Regions from separate parts of the Faecalibacillus sp. H12 genome, predicted to be linked through region 1. Evidence: riboswitches for the same ligand, from Rfam matches in the RefSeq annotation. Region 1 holds a riboswitch; each other region holds the start of a gene.
The links. Region 1 has a riboswitch for cyclic di-GMP ahead of HUU89_RS11975 (SpaA isopeptide-forming pilin-related protein). Riboswitches for the same ligand answer to the same signal wherever they lie in the genome.

Region 1 (3,293 bases):
TTTATCAAGTCAATATTGATGTTTCAAGAAACGGTAATAATTTACAAGCTGAAGTAGAATATCTATTAGATGATAAACAAGTGGATGATGTTACATTTAATAATATTTATCATCCGTTATCATTAACTGTTCAAAAACGTTCTAAAGATTTATCGAAAGATCCTTTGGAAGGTGCTGTTTATGGATTATATAAAGTAAATGAAAAAGGAACAGATATTCTTATTGAAAAACAAACTTCTAATAGTGAAGGATATATGACATTTATGAAAGCTGTTCCTGAATATCAATATTATTTTAAAGAAATCTCTGCACCTAATGGACATACAGTTGATGAATATAAGACAAAGACATTTACAATTAAATGGATACGTCATAAAAATGGTAAAATTTCTTATCAATTAATTTATGATGGTCAAAAAGAAGATTTAGAAGAAGAAAAACAAGAGGATAGTTTAAACTTATATGCACAACAATCAATAGCGCTATTAGAAAATGAAGATACAAGTGTGAACTTAGAAGCTATTGGAGTAGCAGATGAAGTAACTAAATTAAACGTAACGAAAGTAGATAATCAAGGTAATTATTTAACAGGAGCACATTTACAAATTCTTGAAAAAGAAACTGGAAAAGTTATTTGTGATTGGGTTTCTACAGCGGATACCTTTAGCACTTTAAGAGAATTAAATGTAAATACTGTTTATATCTTAAGAGAAGTTGAAGCTCCAACAGGTTATGTAAAAGCAAGTGATACAGAATTTAAATTAGATGATTATGGTATTGTAACGAAGATTTCTGGAGATGCTCAACTTGTAGATGATCAAACATTTAATTTATATAATTCTAAACAAATTAAAGAAAAAGTTGTTTATAAAACAAATGTGACAACTGTAAAAACAGGAGATAATACAAATATTGTTATTTATGTAATTTTATTGTTTATTTCTTTAGTGTGTATCTTTATCTTCTTAAAGGAAAAAAGAAGGGAATAATTTGTTTCTTTTAAATTATCAGATGTGTGGGATGAATTTCATCCCACTTTTCTTTTATATAAAATTGACAAGCAAAGAATGAATCTATATAATATAAGTGAATGATACTCATAGTCTCAATAATAAAAAGGAACGAAAAAAGTTTGAAAAAGTAAAGATTTGTAACTATGACGGACACCCCTTATATATTTATGAACATATATTTTCTATAATAAATATGTCAATAGATAGAACGGAGAAAGGAATATTAGTGCAGTTTAGATTTAAAAAATGTCGTTTGGTTTTGTAGGGTTGTCAAAAATTGAATAAGGATATAGAATAATAAAATTAAATAAAAAATATGTGAAAAACTAGGAAAATTTGTTAAAAAAAATGGCTTTTGAAAAATTGAAAAAGCGTTGATTTTATGATAGGATTCTAGTGAAGGATAATAGCAAAATTAGTGAAAGCTAATGACGCAAAGTTACGGGTCTAAGTACAAAAGTATATGATTGCCGGGCCGCCCAATTCAAAAAAAGAATAGGCGGCTTTTTACCGTCTTATAGGAATATTTAATAAAATGGTGAACATATATATTAAAATGGGAGGTAAAAATTATGCTGAAACGTATGAGAAGAATTGGTTTATTTGTTCTAGCAATAGCAGTAGTTATTAGTAGTGCAATTATTGCCTCTGCTAATGAAAGAAGTGGTACTACTACAGGAAGTGCAACAGCACAAACAACTGCTTCTAGTTATGTAATAGAAAATAAAAGTAGCGATAGAAAAGATATTACAGTTACAATTCAACATTATAATGGAAGCAAAAAAATCTATTCAGATGATGTGAAAACTCTATCTTATGGATCAAAAATCAACGATTACGCTAAAGCAATAAATTGGGATGTAAGTAGTGTAACTGTTGATGGAAATGCCGTATCAAATAAAAATTATATTGAATTGACAGGGACTGGAAGTGCAACGGTTGTAGTGAATTACACTGCCAAAGAAACAGATGTATTAGGAGATACTTCTTTCTATGATTACACAGTAAGAGCTGGTGAATCAAATGGAAATTATTATTCTTTTAATATGTTAGGAGATAATACTAATCAAAGATTGACATCTGGTACATCTAGAAATTCATGGAAAGGTGTTTATTGGAATGGATGGCAAAATATTGAATATCAAAGTAGAAGTGATTTAGGTACAGGAAACAATTATGAAACATATTCTTATGAATTGATGAAAGATGACTATGATGTTAATGCTTATACAGGAAGCAGCAAAGTAATTAAAGGATTGTTGAATGGTATAGATAGTGATGGAAATGTAAAATTTAATTATACTGAACCAGGATTCTTTGTTAAGAGTAATGAAACAGTAACAATCAATGGAAAAGAAACTTATCTTAGACGTTATATAGATAGTATGAATTTGAAATTTCATAAAACAGGTGATACTTATAAATTAACTTCAGTTATTGATACAGCACAAAATAATAAAGAAGTGACAACAAGTGGTTCAAATTTCTTCCCACTTAATGATTATTCTACAGAAGGAACACCAAATTACTTTTTTGGAATGAGATATGATGTTGAATTCGCAATAGGTGATTATGTCGGTGATTTGACTTATAAATTTACCGGTGATGATGATATGTGGGTGGTTTTAGATAATACCAATGTCATTATTGATTTAGGTGGAATTCATGCTGCAGCTACAGATAGTGTTGATTTGTGGAGTAAATTAGGCTTAACTCCTGGAAGTTTAACAGAAGAGCAAAAAAATCAAACGCATAAATTAACAATTCTTTATATGGAACGTGGCGCTGGAGAATCTAATTGTCAAATGGAATTTACTCTTCCAAATGCAAAAGTTGTTGATGTTATAGAAAAGCCAAAAGCTGATTTGAATCTTCAAAAGGTTGATGAAAACGGAAATGGATTAAGTGATGCAGTATTTAAGTTAGAAAATGATTCAACAAAAGAAGCAAGTAGAGTTAAATCAACTAGTGATGGAAATATTACTTTTAGTGGTTTAAAAGAAGGTACCTATACCTTAACAGAAGTAAGTGCTCCAGATGGCTATTTAGTTTCTGATGATACATGGAAAGTAAGAGTTACAGTTGATAGCAATAATAATGCAGTTGCAAAGCTCTACTTGGTTAAAGATGATCAAGAACAAGAAGTAGCACAAACAAATGGTAAATATAAAATTGAAAATAAAAAGGTTCAAGAAATTATTGAAAACTCTTTACAATATGACAAGACTGCAAAAGTAAAAGATTGGGATGAAAGAACATATGATATTAACATTACTGCTA
Region 2 (3,293 bases), on a different contig from region 1:
GTGGTATCTTTAAGCTGCTCAATCTCACATTTCGGATTTATTTTTTTCAAAACAGACATTGTGGTGTCTGTAAGAAGAATCGAGTATTCCTTTTCTTTGTCTATTTTCTTATCATTAACTGTTAAGTCCTTTAATGAAAATCCACTTTCCGCTTGATTGACGATCATTTTCATACCGGATGCAATTGGTAATTCGTATTTATTGGTTACGTAAAAATTCTCATCAGCATCAGCAAGATAATTTTCCACGAGTTCATAAACCTGTTTACCATTGATTTTTGCATAATATAATGCTGTATCTGAACTCTTCGCTGTCATCATGCCAACCCGGCTGCTGGTGCATTCTCCTTTGTACATAGAGGAAGTGAAATAATAATATGGCGCCAGAGCCAGCTGTGCCTCATTTTCTTCTCTAATCGTAGTTAAAATGGAAGATGCTGCATCACGGCCATTTCTATCGTTCAGTGAGATGGAATATTCATTTTTAAAATTCACCGTTGCTTTTTCTTCTGGATCTTTACGATTCATTACACTGCGCAAAGTATCATAAGCCTGTATTTCATCCATCTCCCCTGACAGTAATCCGTGAACAGCCTCAAGGCTTGCATCAAATGACTTTTGAGCGGAATATCGGATATAAACAGCATTATTGTTAATTTCCTCTTCCAGTCCAGGCACATCCTGCATCATGGTTGGAACATCTGTATTCAATGAAATAACACCGCTTCCATCCGCAATCAGCTTTTGCCCCTCTTCTGAAATCATACAATCCAGCACATCCAGTGCAGTATCCAGTTTCTCCCGGTCTTTTTCCAGGTTTTTGTTAAATGCAATGTTTAAGGACGGAGTCATGTACACATAGGATTCATCCGATGTTTGTGAAAAATAAGGAATACGGATCAGCTCCGCATCCGTCTGTTTCTGCAGCTGCTGCATAACCGTCGGATGTCCATGAAACATTGCTGATTTTCCTGCGGCAAACATCTGGATTCCTGTATCGACATCAATATTGATATCTTCTTTACCAAAGTGCGAGTCTTTCAGAAACTGACTGGTTTCTGAAAAAATACGTTTCCATAATGCATCATCAAACTTTACTTCATCCGATGCAGTCTCTGCACCGTTTCGCCATTCAATACCATCCAGGCTTGTGAACTCACCGATTGCCGCCGCCTGGATGATCTCATTATTTGACCAGTCTTCACCAAGATCCATGGAATACGGTTTTATACCATTATCATAAAACTGCTGACAGGCCTGTACATATTCCTCATAATTTTCTGGAATCTTTACGCCATACTGATCAAACAGTGTTTTGTTGGCAATGATCGTCTGCGGAATACCACAGATTGGCAGCCACTGGATTTCATCATCCGCATTCTTATAATATTGCACCGCATAAGAATAATACTTAGAAACAACATCATAAGAAGCAAAATCCATAAGATAAGGCTGTAAGTCCTGTGCATCCGTTCCAGAAAATCGACGTACTGTTATGATATCCGGTAATTCATCATGTTCTTTAAAATAACTATATAAATCGGTATCATTGTTACCAATAATAAATTCAATATCCTGATCAGGAAACTGTTCATGGATATAGGGTGCAATATTTTTCATCAAACGATTTTCCCACAGATAAACGGTAAGATGATCATCGTTTTTAGATACTTCTTTCTTTGACTGTCCACATCCAGACAAGACAGCAGTTGCTACAAGTACACCTGACACCACTGCTATCAGACAACGTTTTGCCTTTTTCATACTTTTATTTTCCTCATTCTTTCCTGATAAAATCATTATTGTTACGTCTGTGAAATAACACCGTAAAAAAGCACCGTCAGACAGACAGTGCACCTCATTTCATGCAACTGGCTGCCATTTTACAGGCCCTGTAGCTTTGCGTCCCAGACTTTCATCTGGTTTGCCGATTTCCTTATTATAGATATAGCTTTTAAACTTATACCAAAAAAACTAATTTTATTATACTTTAACGTTCTACTATGCACAAGAAAAAAACTACCGTTTTAACGTTCAAAAACAAAAAAAGAACAGCCGATACATATACTCGAACTGTTCTCCTACTTCCGAAGTCCACGCAGCATTGACATTACTGTTTCCTGCTCATTTGTACTCAGATCGTTCCATATCCCTAGAACTTCTTTCTATTTTTCTGTCAGATTCTCTGAATTACCTTCCTGAAAAAACTGCGATAATGTCACGCCCAAAGCTGTACATATTTTTTCAAGTGTTCATGGATCGATAGTTTCTTCTCTTTTCCTATCATTGTCTTTTTCTCTGTTATTGCCTTTCTTTCAGCTTTCCCCGCATCCTTAACTACTGTATTTGCTTCAACGCCAGTTCTTGGCACAGCTTCTCTGCTCTCATTCTTTTCTGCTATCTGCTGTTCTTCTTTATTAGGAAGAGACAATGCAAGATACTTTTTGATATTTTCTCCGCCTTGTAACACCTGCTCACAATCCTCTGGATAATAGGGAAATGGAATCTGATTGATTGTCAGATAATCAGGATTGTGTTCCAGCATTTCACCCGTAACCGGATCATAATATCCATTTTTAAAGTTAATCCACCGCACAGGCTGTTTATTTAGTTCATATGCCTCTCTGTAGACTTTTGGCTGTGTGATCAGCAGATTATAGATTCTTTTGATCACGCCACTCTGTACCTGATCTCGATAGACCAGCTTCTGAATACGGTATTTCATTCTTACCCCATCATGGTCTTCCAGAAAAACGCCGTGTTCATAATAATAAGGTGTGATTCCCACGACAAAAAACTGAACATTCTCCACCAGATAATCTACAATCTCCATATTCCGAACACCTTTCACATTTCTTTTTGCATCAAATAAGTGAAAATGGCTCAGTTCCGGTTCTTCTTTCGGATTTCGCTCAAACCGAAGAATATACTGTTCCAGTAATTTCTCAACTTCTTTCTGATTATCCAGTTTGCCAAGATACTCTTTCTCTTTGAGCAACTGCCAGCCTGCTTTTCCATCAAGACCAGCGTCTTTAAAAAATGTCAGTAACTTATCATTTACCCACTTCACCGTACAGGAAGCCACATAATGATAGGCACACTGACAGCTTCCAGTAAACTGAATAGCTCTCATTTCTTCTATAAAGGAATCTGCACTGAAATAATATCCGTCATCTTCCTGAACCAGACAAAGTGCCTGATAACCTGACATCACAATATTCAGTGCGATATCTTGATTGTCCACCAGAAAGATATAAGTCTGTACTGTCCCTTCTGGATTGATTTCCATATAAT
Region 3 (3,293 bases), on a different contig from region 1:
TATTACAAGAGCTACCCCAATAACCTTCTTTTTCAAGAAAAGTTTCAATTTTATAATCATAATTAGCATTACTTTCCCCTAATTTCTTTGTTTCATTAAAACATTCACCTTTATTTGCATAAGATGTTGTTGTTGATGGAATATTATCTAGAGATGTAATAACTTGTATAATAATAGTTCCTTCATTTACTTTTCCAAAGTCAAAAGTTAATTCTCTATCCTTTTGACTAAATATTGGTGTACCATTATATCCACTTTTAACTTGATATGATTTATAATTCATTCCTTCTGGCGTTGTATCTTTAACAATTAAATGATTTATACCATTTTCAGGAACATTAATTTTTATTTGCCATGCAACCTCTTGTGAATTTCTTATTGTTAGACAAGTTTTTTCAATAAATTGATAATTTTCTTTTCCTACTTTAAATGAATCTGTATAATCCGTGTTTTGTGTATTACCAAAAGGATTAATAGTGAACGTATTACTCTTTGTAATAGCTGGCGCATTACTAGGATCTTCACCAAATTTAGTTTGGTAAGTCATCTTATACTCCTTATCACATCCAGCAGGTACTTGGAAATTTCCAGTTGTTAAACTTTCCCATGTTAATCCTTCAATAGAAGGACTACATTTAAAACTTCCATCAATATATTCACCAATATTATCACCTAACGAGTCTTTAATAGTAGAACCACCAATATCAAAATTACCCCCAGGATTTAACGTAACTTCCCAATTGATAACCTTATTACTATCATCACCAGTAACACTATGCTTTTTTTCTGCCCAATTTTTCTTAGTATATTCTAATTTCTTATAAGAATTTTTTTCATTTGTTTGTGTATCACTCTTTACAGTTATGTTATTTCCAACTTTAGAATTCCAATCATCCGGATTATATGCAAAAACATCTTTTTTTACTTTTACTTTATATTTAGCATATAAAACTTCTTTATCATTCATACTTCCAATTGTATATTGAAATTTATTAGTTTCTTTTAAATTATTTGTAACTGTACCAGTATAAGAAATTGTACAGGCTTCATCTGTGTAAAATTGAACATCTCCATCTAATGTCATATTTTCATCCATTTGATCAGTCACAACAACGTTTGTTTGTGGACCAGTTGCTGAAACCTTTAATTTAAATTCTGCAGAAAGGTTATCCCCCTCACTTATAACTTTTCCACCTGTTTTTTCAATATCTACCTTATCGTTAGATTTATCACGATCCATATCAATGATAAATTGACCAACACCTGGTAAGTCTAGTTTCCCTTTTCCACCTTCATGATTGTTTGTAAATGAATCACTCAAAGTTCCATTGATGATAAGTGAACCATGTCTATTTGATTTACTAAAAAATAATTCACTTTGATCTCCTGCATTATATTTAACTGTAATTGTATTACCTTTTATTTCAAAATGTCCTACAGTTTCCGCACCTTCTTTTAGTTCCTTAATTCCTTCTTCCATGGTTATTCCATCAGGCAAAGTATAAACCATTGTATTATTATCTTTTGTTGGAAACTGATTATCAATAAATCCCCATACTAGTTTGATAGAAATTGCTGAACCATACGGTATTTTGTTTTCTATATTCGGCTGTAAAAGATGGTCTCCAATTTTAATATAACTTCTATCAACTACATCACTTGGTAGATTTTTATCAATAAATTGAGATAAATCTACCGATTCTTCAGCAAATGCACTAAATACATTTGTTGAAACTGCTGTTACTATCATGGCTATCACCAATAATAGTGAAAACAACTTCTTCTTTCTATTCATTATTCTTCCTCCCAATTTTACAAAACTATAAAAAAATATTGACGATAAATGATAATTATAAAAAAAGCCGCAAGAAAAGACTAAGTACACATCATCTGCAACTCAGCCAACTTCCTTACGGTTCAGTTCTGTAGCTTTGCGTCACTATTTTTCAATAGTTTTGCCTTTAAAATATATAATTTTTATAAACTAATATTATCACATAATTTCAACAAAAAATATCTTTTACGACCAAAATATGCTTTTTTTCGACCGAAAAATTTTCAACATAATAAAAAGGACTTTTTTGATATAACCATATATCATAAAAAGTCCTTTATAACTATTAAATTTATCTTATTATTCAGCTGAAATAGCTTCTACTGGACAAGTTCCAACACATGCTTGACATCCAATGCATGTATCTTTGTCACATTCCATTTTTCCTTCGTCATCAAATGCTAAAGCTTCTACAGGACAAACACCAGCACATGCTCCACATCCGATACAAGTATCTTTATCTACGTTCATATTTAACTCTCCTTTTCCTTTTTTCCTATAATTAGTATAACACTTTCCACTTTTCAGTCAATACAAAGTCACTATTTTTCATAGCTTTGAATACAACAATTTTCGGGTAACCATGTCATTAATTCTTCATTTGTCATATCATTAAAATAACTATGAATGACACGCACGATACCTCCATGACAAACAACTAAAATGTTTTTATCAGGATATTTATTTTCAAGTTCTTCTAAAAAACTATACACACGATGGACTACTTGAAATAAAGATTCTCCGCCTGGATAATGGAGTCCATGATTTTGTTTATAATATTGAAATTCTTCATTATTAACAATTCCTTCAAATTTGCCAAAATTGATTTCTTGAATTCTAGAATCTATTTTAATTTCTAATTGATGATTTTCATTTATGATTTTTGCAGTTTCATGTGCTCTTTGAAGTGGTGAGGCAAAAATCATATCTAATGAAATATCTTTTAATTGTTCACTGGCCATTTTAGCTTGTTGCTTTCCTAAAGATGTTAATTCCACATCCGAAATGCCACAAACTTTATTATCAATGTTATAACCTGTTTGACCATGTCTTACTATATATAATTTCATTTTTTTATGTCCTTTATCTTCATTTTGTTTTATGTTATCATATTTTTGGCATTTAGAGAACAAATGAAAAAGGAGAAAATTACATATGGGTGGTATGTTTGGCGTTGTCAGTCGTAAAGACTGTGTCACTGATTTGTTTTTTGGTATTGATTATCATTCTCATTTAGGAACAAAAAAAGGTGGGATTGCAGTTTATGGAGAAAACGGTTTTAACCGTGCAATTCATAATATTTCAAATTCACCATTTAGAACTAAGTTTGAAAATGATATTAAAGAAATGTCTGGAAAAATGGGGATTGGTTGTATTTCAGACAATGAACCTCAACCTCTTTTAATCAATTGTCGTTTAGGTAGTTATGCAATTGTTTCTGTAGGTAGAGTTGCAAATA

Region 2: another riboswitch for cyclic di-GMP. It lies ahead of HUU89_RS07555 (ABC transporter substrate-binding protein); the one in region 1 lies ahead of HUU89_RS11975 (SpaA isopeptide-forming pilin-related protein).
Region 3: another riboswitch for cyclic di-GMP. It lies ahead of HUU89_RS09295 (collagen binding domain-containing protein); the one in region 1 lies ahead of HUU89_RS11975 (SpaA isopeptide-forming pilin-related protein).

What each region holds. Positions count from the first base shown of each region.
Region 1 covers NZ_JABWDK010000026.1:14,323-17,615, forward strand. Annotated here, with positions in the region: gene HUU89_RS11970 (Spy0128 family protein) at 1-989, shown strand, start outside; cyclic di-GMP riboswitch class I at 1,412-1,496, shown strand; gene HUU89_RS11975 (SpaA isopeptide-forming pilin-related protein) at 1,586-3,293, shown strand, end outside.
Region 2 covers NZ_JABWDK010000008.1:54,072-57,364, forward strand. Annotated here, with positions in the region: gene HUU89_RS07555 (ABC transporter substrate-binding protein) at 1-1,763, opposite strand, end outside; cyclic di-GMP riboswitch class I at 1,863-1,938, opposite strand; gene HUU89_RS07565 (hypothetical protein) at 2,218-3,293, opposite strand, start outside.
Region 3 covers NZ_JABWDK010000013.1:7,700-10,992, forward strand. Annotated here, with positions in the region: gene HUU89_RS09295 (collagen binding domain-containing protein) at 1-1,795, opposite strand, end outside; cyclic di-GMP riboswitch class I at 1,889-1,970, opposite strand; gene HUU89_RS09300 (4Fe-4S binding protein) at 2,135-2,305, opposite strand; gene HUU89_RS09305 (histidine phosphatase family protein) at 2,377-2,904, opposite strand; gene HUU89_RS09310 (amidophosphoribosyltransferase) at 2,990-3,293, shown strand, end outside.